3 regions of the Sphingomonas lutea genome follow, and region 2 is predicted to be linked to each of the others. Evidence: predicted binding sites of a transcription regulator. Region 2 holds the regulator's gene; each other region holds the start of a gene.
What was found. Region 2 encodes LexA, which represses DNA repair genes until DNA is damaged. Its sites were predicted from a motif close to GTTCCNCNCTTGTTCT; they were not measured.
Positions count from the first base shown of each region.

Region 1: a site for LexA is predicted at 1,608-1,623, ahead of H9L13_RS01555 (MmcB family DNA repair protein). Genes of this name have one in related genera too.
Region 3: a site for LexA is predicted at 1,262-1,277, ahead of H9L13_RS02160 (ImuA family protein). Genes of this name have one in related genera too.

Region 1 covers NZ_CP060718.1:299,532-302,799, reverse strand. Annotated here, with positions in the region: gene H9L13_RS01570 (M48 family metallopeptidase) at 1-38, opposite strand, end outside; gene H9L13_RS01565 (YcgN family cysteine cluster protein) at 16-453, opposite strand; gene H9L13_RS01560 (ankyrin repeat domain-containing protein) at 518-1,114, shown strand; gene H9L13_RS01555 (MmcB family DNA repair protein) at 1,111-1,596, opposite strand; gene H9L13_RS01550 (cell wall hydrolase) at 1,710-2,357, opposite strand; gene H9L13_RS01545 (DUF1491 family protein) at 2,537-2,839, opposite strand; gene H9L13_RS01540 (PTS sugar transporter subunit IIA) at 2,894-3,268, opposite strand, start outside.
Region 2 covers NZ_CP060718.1:1,682,509-1,685,776, reverse strand. Annotated here, with positions in the region: gene H9L13_RS08690 (ComEC/Rec2 family competence protein) at 1-1,228, shown strand, start outside; gene H9L13_RS08685 (VOC family protein) at 1,232-1,582, opposite strand; gene lexA (transcriptional repressor LexA) at 1,584-2,231, opposite strand; gene H9L13_RS08675 (peptidylprolyl isomerase) at 2,299-3,268, opposite strand, start outside.
Region 3 covers NZ_CP060718.1:417,017-420,284, reverse strand. Annotated here, with positions in the region: gene H9L13_RS02175 (alpha/beta fold hydrolase) at 1-352, shown strand, start outside; gene H9L13_RS02170 (esterase/lipase family protein) at 401-838, shown strand; gene H9L13_RS02165 (hypothetical protein) at 832-1,209, shown strand; gene H9L13_RS02160 (ImuA family protein) at 1,437-2,048, shown strand; gene H9L13_RS02155 (Y-family DNA polymerase) at 1,972-3,268, shown strand, end outside.

The DNA.
Region 1 (3,268 bases), 1.0 Mb from region 2:
GCTTCGAGCGCCGCGTCAGAGCGCGCGGTCGACCACATGCCACTCAAGCTCCCCAGCATCATCCTCGCTGACCGTCCAGCCGCGCGTCGATTGCCCCCCCGCGTGCACCGTCTCGCGGCTGCCGCTGATCAGATAATGCCAATCGAACAAGGGCTCCCCCGCCGCGCGCAGGCGGTAGGCGCAGGTTTCAGGCAGCCATTCGAGGCTGTTGAGGCTGGCGCGATCGAGCGTGACGCAGTCCGCGACCCGGCGCCTGCGGTTCTTGTAATCGGTGCAGCGGCCGTTGCGGCGGTCGAGCAATTTGCACGCGACGTTGGTCGGGTAGAGCTCGCCCGTGTCCTCATCCTCGAGCTTGTGGACGCAACAGCGCCCGCAGCCGTCGCACAGCGCTTCCCATTCGCCGCGATCGAGCTCGCGCAGGGGCTTTTCCCAGAAGGCGTTGCGACCATTCATGACAGAGCTATCCTTGCGCTGCTAACCGCCACCGATCAAGTTCGGGGCCTTGGGGATCACGTCCGTGAAGTCATTTGTCATTTCGATTGCCGCCGCAGCATTGCTCGCCACCGCCGGCCCGGCGCACGCGCAAGGCACGTTGCTGAGCAACAAGATCGCCTTTCTCAATGCGATCAAGGAACGCGATGCGCTGAAGGCGAATGAGCTGGCGCGGACGGGCGGCAGCGCGATCCTCGACGTGCGCGGCGACGACGGCAGCACGCCGCTGACCGTGACCATTGCGCGCGAAGACGCCGAATGGACCGGCTTCCTGATCAGCAAGGGCGCCAATGTGAATCTTCCGGGCAAGGGCGGCGACACCCCCTTGATCCTGGCCGCGCGCGTCGGCTTCCACGATGCGGTGCGCTGGCTGCTGTCGAAGAAGGCCCGGGTCGACCAGACCAATCGCAGCGGCGAAACCGCACTGATCGCGGCGGTGCACCAACGGCAATTGCCGATCGTCCGCCTGCTGCTCGACGCCGGCGCCGATCCCGACAAGGCCGACACGGCCGCGGGCTTGTCGGCGCGCGATTACGCCAAGCGCGACACGCGTTCGCGCCAGATCCTGCAGGCGATCGAGGCCAAGAAGCCGGCCACGACCGCCACCAACTTCCGCCTCTAGATCGCGTCGCCGAGCGACGGGTCGATTTGCGCCGCCAGACGCCGCGCGGCGCGGCGCGCGAAGCGCAGCACCTCGGCCTTGCGCCGCGCCGGCGCGAGCGGGCGATGCCCGGCATCGCGCACGATCGCAGCGTCGTAACGGTCGGCAACGATCAGCCCCGCTTCCCCGGGCAAATAGCGCTCCTCCTCCAGGATATGCGCGAGGCCGGGGGGCACGGCCCAGAAGAAGCGATCGCAATAATCGAGATAATCGCGCCACTTGCCGTCGCCGAGCAGGTCGGCGCGCGCGACCTTGATCTCGACGATCGTCAGGCTGCCCTTGGCGTCGATCGCCATCAGGTCGGCGCGGCGGCCGTTGGGCAGCGGGATTTCACAGATTGCGAACAGATCGTGCCGGCACAGGAGCCGCGTCACCCCGCGCGCGACATCGGTCGCAATCGGCGGCGCGTCGGCAAAGCAGGGGGACTCGGGCAGGGTAGCCATGCCGCTTTGCTAGAACAAAGCGGGACCGGCGGCTAGGCGTCGCGCATAAAAGGCGGGGCAGCCGCGCACCTGCGCAACTGCCCCGCACCCCACCCGCAACAATGACCGCTTTTCTAGCGGTAGAAGACGTGGTTTCCGATCGATGCGACGCGCTTCAGGCGCCACTTCGGCGACACGCGGCGCGCATGGAAGAACAGCGCATTGCCGACCGGCGACTGGTGCAATTCCTGGTCGACGATCTTGGCGACCGCGACCGCGTTCAGCCAGTGGCGGCTCGAGCGCGGCGCGCTCGGCAGCGAGCGCCCGCGAATGAAGGAGAATTGGCCGCGCTGGAACAGCACGCCGCAATAGGAATCAGGGAAGCGGCCGGATTCGGCGCGGTTGGCGATGACGTGGCCGACGGCAAGCTGGCCCGACAGCGGTTCGCCCTTGGATTCGAAGTAAATGCCGGTCGCCAGGCATTCCAGCTGGCGGCTGCCGGGGTCCGAGGCGCGCAGCTGCGCAACCTTGGCCGCAAGATCGGCGCTGCGACTGACGGTCGGCTCTTCACGCTCGACGACCGCCGGCTGCGGCTCGCTCACCGGCGCGGACAGCGCGGGCTCACCCGCCTCGTCGAGGAGATTCGGGACATTGACCTGTGGCAGCGCCACGGTCTCGACCGGAAGGACCGGCTCGGTCGACGGCCCTGCCTGCGCAGGTCCAATCGAGCTTGCGCTCAGTACTGCACAGAACAGCAGCCCCGTTCGAAGCATGACAGTCATCGATACCGTTAAATTTGCGGTCAACAGCCCAAAGTAATGGGGGCGAAGGAATACGCGCGAATACTTCCGCTGATCGCCCCCTGAGTGTTGCCCGTCTCGCGTGGCATTTCCCGATGTTGCCCGGGTAAATGCCCCCGCTCTTGTTGTTGATACGGGTGTCTAACGGTTGTTCCGCGGGGTCAACCCGCGGAGATTGTTTCAGCGATGAACCGTTCGGCGTCCGCGATATCCAGTTCCACTGCCCACGAATCTTCGTCGAACCGTGCGCGCTTGGCGAGGAATTCGCGGATTTCCGTGGAACTCGCCGAATCGGCCGGGCCGGTGCGCTGCCAGCCGTAGTCGCCGGACGCGCCCAGCACGCGTTCGAGGCAGGCGATATGCGACCCACGCGAGCTCACCATCAGGAGGATCGCGCCGCGGTCGGGATCGCCACGACGGAGGATTGCGGCGAAGTCGCCGGCAACCTGCGCCTGCCGGACAATGGCGGCGACTTCGAGCCCCGATGGCAGGCGATCGGTCAGGATGACGCGCCCGGATCAGGCGGCGTCGCGCTCATCGGCCCCCAACAGCACCGCCATCAAGGCGTCGCGGCTGCGCGCGCCACGCATTTTCTCCAGCGTAGGAACGTTGCGCGTGATCCGACTGATCGCGGCAAGCGCCTTCAAGTGCTCGGCACCGGCATTGGGCGGCGACAGGAGCAGGAAGACCAGGTCCACCGGCCGCCCGTCGATCGCTTTATAGTCGATCGGCTCCGACAGGCGCGCGAACAGGCCATAGACGCGCGTCAGGCCGTCGATCTTGCCGTGCGGGATCGCCACGCCCTGGCCGAAGCCGGTCGAGCCCAGCTGCTCGCGCTCGTTGAGGCTGGCGAGAACGTCCGCCGGATCGGCGCCGACGCGCTGCGCCGCAAC
Region 2 (3,268 bases):
GAGCGAGCGGTTGGCGTTGCGCTTCAACCTCGTGCTTGTCGCCGCGGGCGTCGGCGCCGCCGCCGGGGTCGGCTACACCCTCCTCACCGGCGCACAGGTGCCCACCGTGCGCAGCTGCATCGCCGCTTTGCTCGTGCTCGCCGGGATCGCGCTCGGGCGAGAGGCGATCAGCATCCGCCTGATCGCGGTCGGAGCGATCGTCGTCTTGCTGTTCCGGCCCGAAGCGCTGGCGGGCGCGAGCTTCCAGATGAGCTTCGCCGCAGTCACAGCGCTGGTCGCGCTTTACTCGAGCCGCTGGGGACGGCGAATGCTCGAGCGGCGCGACGAGGGATCATTCGCGCGCATCGGCCGCGCCCTGCTGGCAATGGTCCTGACCGGGCTCGCGGTCGAGGCCGCGCTCATCCCCATGGCGCTCTACCATTTCCACCGCGCCGGACTGTACGGCGTCGCCGCCAACATCGCCGCGATCCCGCTCACCACCTTCGTCATCATGCCGGCGGAGGCGGGCGCGCTGCTGCTCGACAGCATCGGGCTCGGCAAGCCCTTGTGGTGGGTGACCGACGTCGCGCTCGGTGCGCTACTCGGCCTTGCCCATTGGGTCGCGTCGGCGCGGGGCGCGGTCGCAATGCTGCCCTCAATGCCCGGCTGGGCGTTCGGAACGATCATCGCGGGCGGTTTGTGGCTGTGCCTGTGGACCAGCCGGATGCGCCTGCTCGGGCTCGTGCCCGCCCTCATCGGCGCGATCGGCGCGGCGACTGCGCCGACGCCCGACCTGTTGATTACCGGGGATGGCCGCCATCTCGCCGTGGTCCGCGCGGATGGCACGCCAATGCTGCTGCGCGAACGCTCGGGCGATTACATTCGCAGCGTGCTCGCCGAATCGGCCGCGTTCGATGGCGATCCGCTCCCGCTTGGTGACCTCCCCGGCAGCGACTGCTCGCGCGATGCCTGCGTGGCCGAGTTGGGCGACGCGGGGCGGCGCTGGCGCTTGCTCGCCATCCGATCGTCGCAACGGATCGATTGGGCCGCGCTGACCCGCGCCTGCGCCGCGGCCGACATCGCGGTTGCCGATCGCCGCCTGCCGCGCGGCTGCACCCCGCGCTGGCTCAAGCTCGATCGTGCAGCGCTGGCGCAAAGCGGCGGCGTTGCGATCTTCCTCGACGATCCCCCGCGCCTCGACACGGTGGCGGACCGCGTCGGCGATCATCCGTGGGGAATCGGGCGTTAGCGGCTATTCTGGCACCGCCTCCCATGCCGCAAGCTCGCTTCCCGACGGATCGATGAAGTGGAAGCGGCGGCCGCCGGGAAACGCGAAGATCGGCTTGGCGATGATCCCGCCGGCCTTGGTCACGGCGTCGAATGCGGCGTCGAGATCGTCGACGCGGACCACCGGCAAGGGCGCGGACAGCGCATCCTCGGGCTGGCCATTCAACCCGACGTCGACATCGCCGGTCGTCGTCGACGCATAATCGGGCCCGTAATCGGCGAACGTCCAGCCGAATGCCCGCGCATAAAAGGCGCGCGTCAGCTCATGCGCGGTGGCGCTGGGCAGCTCGACATAATCGATGCGTGGGGCCGGCACCTCAATAGCGCCGGATCAGTCCCGCCAGCCGCCCCTGGATCGTCACGCGGCTCTCGTCGTAGCGCTGCGGTTCGTAGCGCGCGTTGGCGGGGTCGAGGCGGACCATGCGGCCTTCGCGGCGGAAGGTCTTGAGCGTGGCTTCCTCATTGTCGATCAGCGCCACGACGATTTCGCCGTCGCGCGCGGCATCGGCCTTGCGGATCAGCGCGAAGTCGCCGTCAAGGATCCCCTCGTCGACCATCGAATCGCCGGACACTTCGAGCGCATAATGTTCGCCCGGTCCAAGCAAAGCCGCGGGGACGGCAAAACCCTCGGTACCCTGCAACGCCTCGATCGGCGTACCGGCGGCGATCCGCCCGTGCATCGGGATTTCGATCGTGTCGTTGGCCGCCGCCGGCGCGCTGAGGCGCAATTGCGCGACGTTCGACGGTTGCGTCTCCGGCAGCTTGACCACTTCGAGCGCGCGCGCCCGGTTGGGCAGGCGGCGGATGAACCCGCGTTCCTCGAGCGCCGAGATCAAGCGGTGAACGCCCGACTTCGACTTGAGGTCGAGCGCTTCGCGCATCTCGTCGAAGCTTGGCGAAATCCCGCCCGCCTTGAGGCGCGCATCGATGAACAGCAGCAATTCGCGTTGCTTGGCGGTGAGCATCATCGACCCCTGTCAAGAACAGACGGGGAACGTGTAGGCAACGAAAAGGTTCGCGTCAAGCCGAGCGTCAGAAGCCGCTGGCCGTCATCCTTTGCTTGGCCGCGGCGATCGCCGATTCGTTGCGCTTGATCTTCACGTCGGCGCGAATGGCGTTGATCAGCTGCGCCGCATAATCCTCGCCGATCGCCTGCTGCAGCTCGGTCTGCATCCGGGCGATCAGCGCCGGTTGCAGGAGGGCATTGCCCGGCACGATCTTGTTGACCTTGACCACGAAGAAGCCGCCGTTCCGCGGGTCTGCGACCATCCGGCTCTTGCCCTGCGGCAGCGTGAACAGCATCCGCATCGCGGGCGGGATCACGGCATTGGCATTGGCGATCTCGATCCGCCGCGCAGCCATCGGCCGAACCGCCGGAAGCGCGACGCCTGCTTCGCGCACCGCCCGGGCGAGCGGCATGCCGCGCGCTGCCTTGGCCGCGATCGCCGATGCGGCGGCGCGGGCGCGGATCAGCGCCTGGCTCTCGATCCAGTCGTTGCGGACCTGGTCACGGATGCTGGCCAGCGGCGCCGGGGCGGCGGGCACGACCTGCGCCGGGGACATCAGCGCATAGCCCTGGTTCTCGCCGAGCGGGATGATTTCGGGCGGGTCGTTGGGCGCGATCTTGAAGGCTTCCGTGATCGCCTTGGCAAGGTCGGCGGGGGCGCGATAGGCGGGGTCCACGCGCGAACGGCCGTTGGGCATGATCAGCGGCGTCGTCGTCGTCTCCAGCCGCGCCGCCGCGGCGGCTTCGGCGAAATTGGCGCCGTCATCGATTGCCGTCTGCACCTTGTCGACCATCTCTTCGAGCGCCGTGCCCCGCTTTTCGCGGGCCAGCCGTTCGGCAATCTCACCACGCGCCTGAGCGAGGGACCGCCCGCCTTCGCGCTTGATCGATTCGACCTTCACCACGACCCAACCAAAATCGGACCGGGTCGGGCCGACCACGGCCCCTTGCGCCGCTGAAAACACCGCCTGCGCAGCCCGTGCTCCGGCGACGGAC
Region 3 (3,268 bases), 1.2 Mb from region 2:
ACGCGAGCTGGCACGCGCGGCACCCGAGCGGGTGCGGGCGGTGGTGACTCTCGGATCACCCTTTTCCGGCGATCCCAAGCAGAACAATGTGTGGCGGATGTACGAGCGGATCGCGGGCCACAAGGTCGATGAGCCGCCGCTGCCGCGGATCACTGCCAAGCCGCCGGTGCCATGCCTGGCCTTGTGGTCGCGGCAGGACGGCCTGATCGCGCCGCGATCGGCGCGCGGGCTCGACGACGAGCGCGATTGCGAAGTCGAGCTGACATGCACGCACATGGCATTCGGGGTGTCGCCCAAAGCGGCGCGCGAAGTGGTGCGCGAAATCCATAGCTTCCTGAAAAATCACGCCTGATTCCCGAACGTTATTGTTCCGGCAACGGAAAGACCCCATTTTGCGGTCATGAAGTGGGAACGGACACCCACCGCGCGCGCCCCGGCCTCGGGCCGTGACGACGTTCATCCCGACGACCTGGCGCCGGCGGGATGGCACCGCCTGCGCGAGGTGGCTTGGCACATTCCGCGGCTGCTGTCGGGGCTTGGTCCGCTGGGGCCGCGCGGCCCTGAAGACGGGCCGCCCGTGCTGGTCATCCCCGGCTTCTTGGCGACCGACCGGACGACGATGGAGCTGCGCCGCGCGCTTGCCCGGGCAGGCTGGTGCGCGCATCCGTGGTTGCTCGGCATCAACACCGGCGCCAAGCGCGACACGCTCGAACTGCTCGAAAAGCGGCTTGACGAGCTGGCCGACCAGCGCGGCGTGCTGGTGGTCGGCTGGAGCTTGGGGGCATGTTCGCGCGCCAGGTGGCGCATCGCTGCCCGCAGAAAGTGCGCGGCGTGGTGACACTGGGATCGCCATTCAGCGGCGACCTCAAGACCAGCACCAACGTGCGCCAATTGTACGAGCGGATCGCGGGGCACGACGTCAACGAGCCGCCCTTCCCCAATTTGCAGCACAAGCCGCCGGTGCCGACGCTGGCAATGTGGGGCCGGCGCGACGGGATCGTCGCCGCAAGCGCCGCGCGCGGGCGCCCGGGTGAGGCCGACAAGGCGGTCGAGATCGACACCCATCACATGGGATTTGCCGTCTATCGCCCGGCGCTGAGCCGGGTGGTGGCGGAGATTTCGGCCTTCCTGACCGAGGCGGAAGGCAAGCCGCCGGTCACGCGGCCGACATCGTCGATGCCGGTCGCCGAAGCGCGCGTCGTCGGCTGATCTGGGGCGGCGCGAGTCGCGCCATTGACTCCCGAGGCGGAGTCGAGAGACAAGAACAAAACTAGAACAAAAACGTTGTGAGTCGTGTGGCAGGAAGCTTGTCCCTGGTCGCCGGCGGAGGTGCTTTGGCGCGCTCCGGATGGGCGGATTCATCCTCCCCAGCATTTGCCGGGGAGGGAGGCCATCTTGCGGGCCGACAGAACCCCTCCCACGAACTCGTGGGGAGGATGGTGCTGCCCTCGCCGCCGCGCCCAACCTTGTCCGAGCTGTTCGCGGCTCACCCGCGCGACGGCGGGTGGGCGGGGTTCCTGCTCGCCCAGGTCGATGAGTCGCGGCCCGTGCTGTGGGTGCAGGACCGCATGGCGATCCTTGAAAGCGGGCGGATCTATCCGCCCGGGCTGCCGCGCTTCCCGCTGCTCCATGTCGAGGCGCGCGATGCGCGTGACGCGCTGTGGGCGATGGAGGAGGGCGTAAGATGCGCGGCCTTGTCCTGCGTCATCGGCGAATTGTGGGGCGACCCGCGCGCGCTCGATTTCACCGCCACGCGCCGGCTGGCGGTCGCGGCCGAACGCAGCGGGGTGCCGTGCTGGCTGGTCCGGCTGGGCGCCACCGCCAACCTCAGCGGGGCGCGCATGCGCTGGCGGATCGCGAGCGCGCCGTCGCTGCCAAATCCGCTCGACCCCAAGGCATCGGGCGCACCGGCATGGGACGCCGAGCTGTTCCGCGCGCGTGGGGCGCCGCCGGGGCGGTGGAGCGTTTTCCATGAGGCAGATCGCGTCCATCTGGTTGCCGCGCCTGGCGATCGAGCGCTGGGCGAAAACGAGCGACGCCGCGCCTGACCAGCCGATCGTCCTGACCGTCGAAGGCACGCACGGGCCGATCATCCACGCCGTCACCGACGCCGCCGCCGCGCGCGGTGCGCATGCTGGAACGCGGCTGACCGATGCGCGGGCGATCGACCCGGGACTGGTCGCGGTGCTGGCGGATCCGGCGGGCGATGCGGCTTTGCTCGAGCGGCTGGCGCGCTGGGCGGGGCGCTGGTCGCCGTTGGTCGAGGTGGAGCCCTCGACTTCGCTCGGGACAGGCCCCTCGACTTCGCTCGGGACAGGCGGGGCGGACGGGTTGCGGCTGGATGTCACGGGGGTCGCGCATCTGTTCGGCGGTGAGGCGGGGCTGGTTGCAGACATCCGCGAGCGGTTCGCGGGAGCGGGGCTGACGGCGCGGGTGGCGATTGCGCCGACGGCGGGCGCGGCATGGGCACTCGCCAGATTTTCCTCTCCCTCACCCCGCTCAGCTTCGTCGAGTCGCCCTCTCCCCGCCGGGGAGAGGGGAATTGGCGCCGCCCTCGCCCCGCTGCCCGTCGCCGCCTTGCGCCTCCCGCCCGAGGCGGTGCGGACGCTTGAGCGCTTGGGGCTCAAGACCATCGGCCAGCTCGCGGGAATCGAGCGGCGGAGCCTGGCGCGCCGGTTTCGCGAGGCGGACAATCCGGTCGACGCACTCGACCGTGCGCTGGGCCGCAAGGCGGAGCCGCTGACCGCGGTGCCGGCCGAGCAGCCGCCGCGCGCGCTGCTTCGGCTGGAAGAGCCGGCGACTCACCCCGAGGCGCCGAGCCAAGCGCTCGAACGGCTGATCGCGCCGCTCGTCCGCCAGCTCGAGCAGCGGCGGCTCGGCGCGCGGCGGGTGTCGCTGGCGGGATATCGCGTCGACGGCAGCGTGGCGGTGGCCGCGGTCGCAACCTCGATCCCGAGCCGCGAGCCCAGGCATCTGCACCGTCTGCTCGCCGACAAGGCGGCGGCGCTCAATCCCGAATTCGGATTCGACGCTTTCGCGTTGCAGGCCGACTGGACCGAGGATTTGCGCGCGGGCCAGGATTCGCTTGTGGAGGCGCCATCGGGCACGCGCGCGCTCGCCGGATTGGTCGATCGGCTAACGGTCAAGCTCGGCCCCGAGCGCGTGCGCCGGCCGGTGGCGATCGAGAGCCACATGCCCGAGCGCGCGAGCGGGTGGGGTGCTGCCATAAGCGCCCCCCTGTCGCGCAGCGATGGGGAGGAGCTTGAGC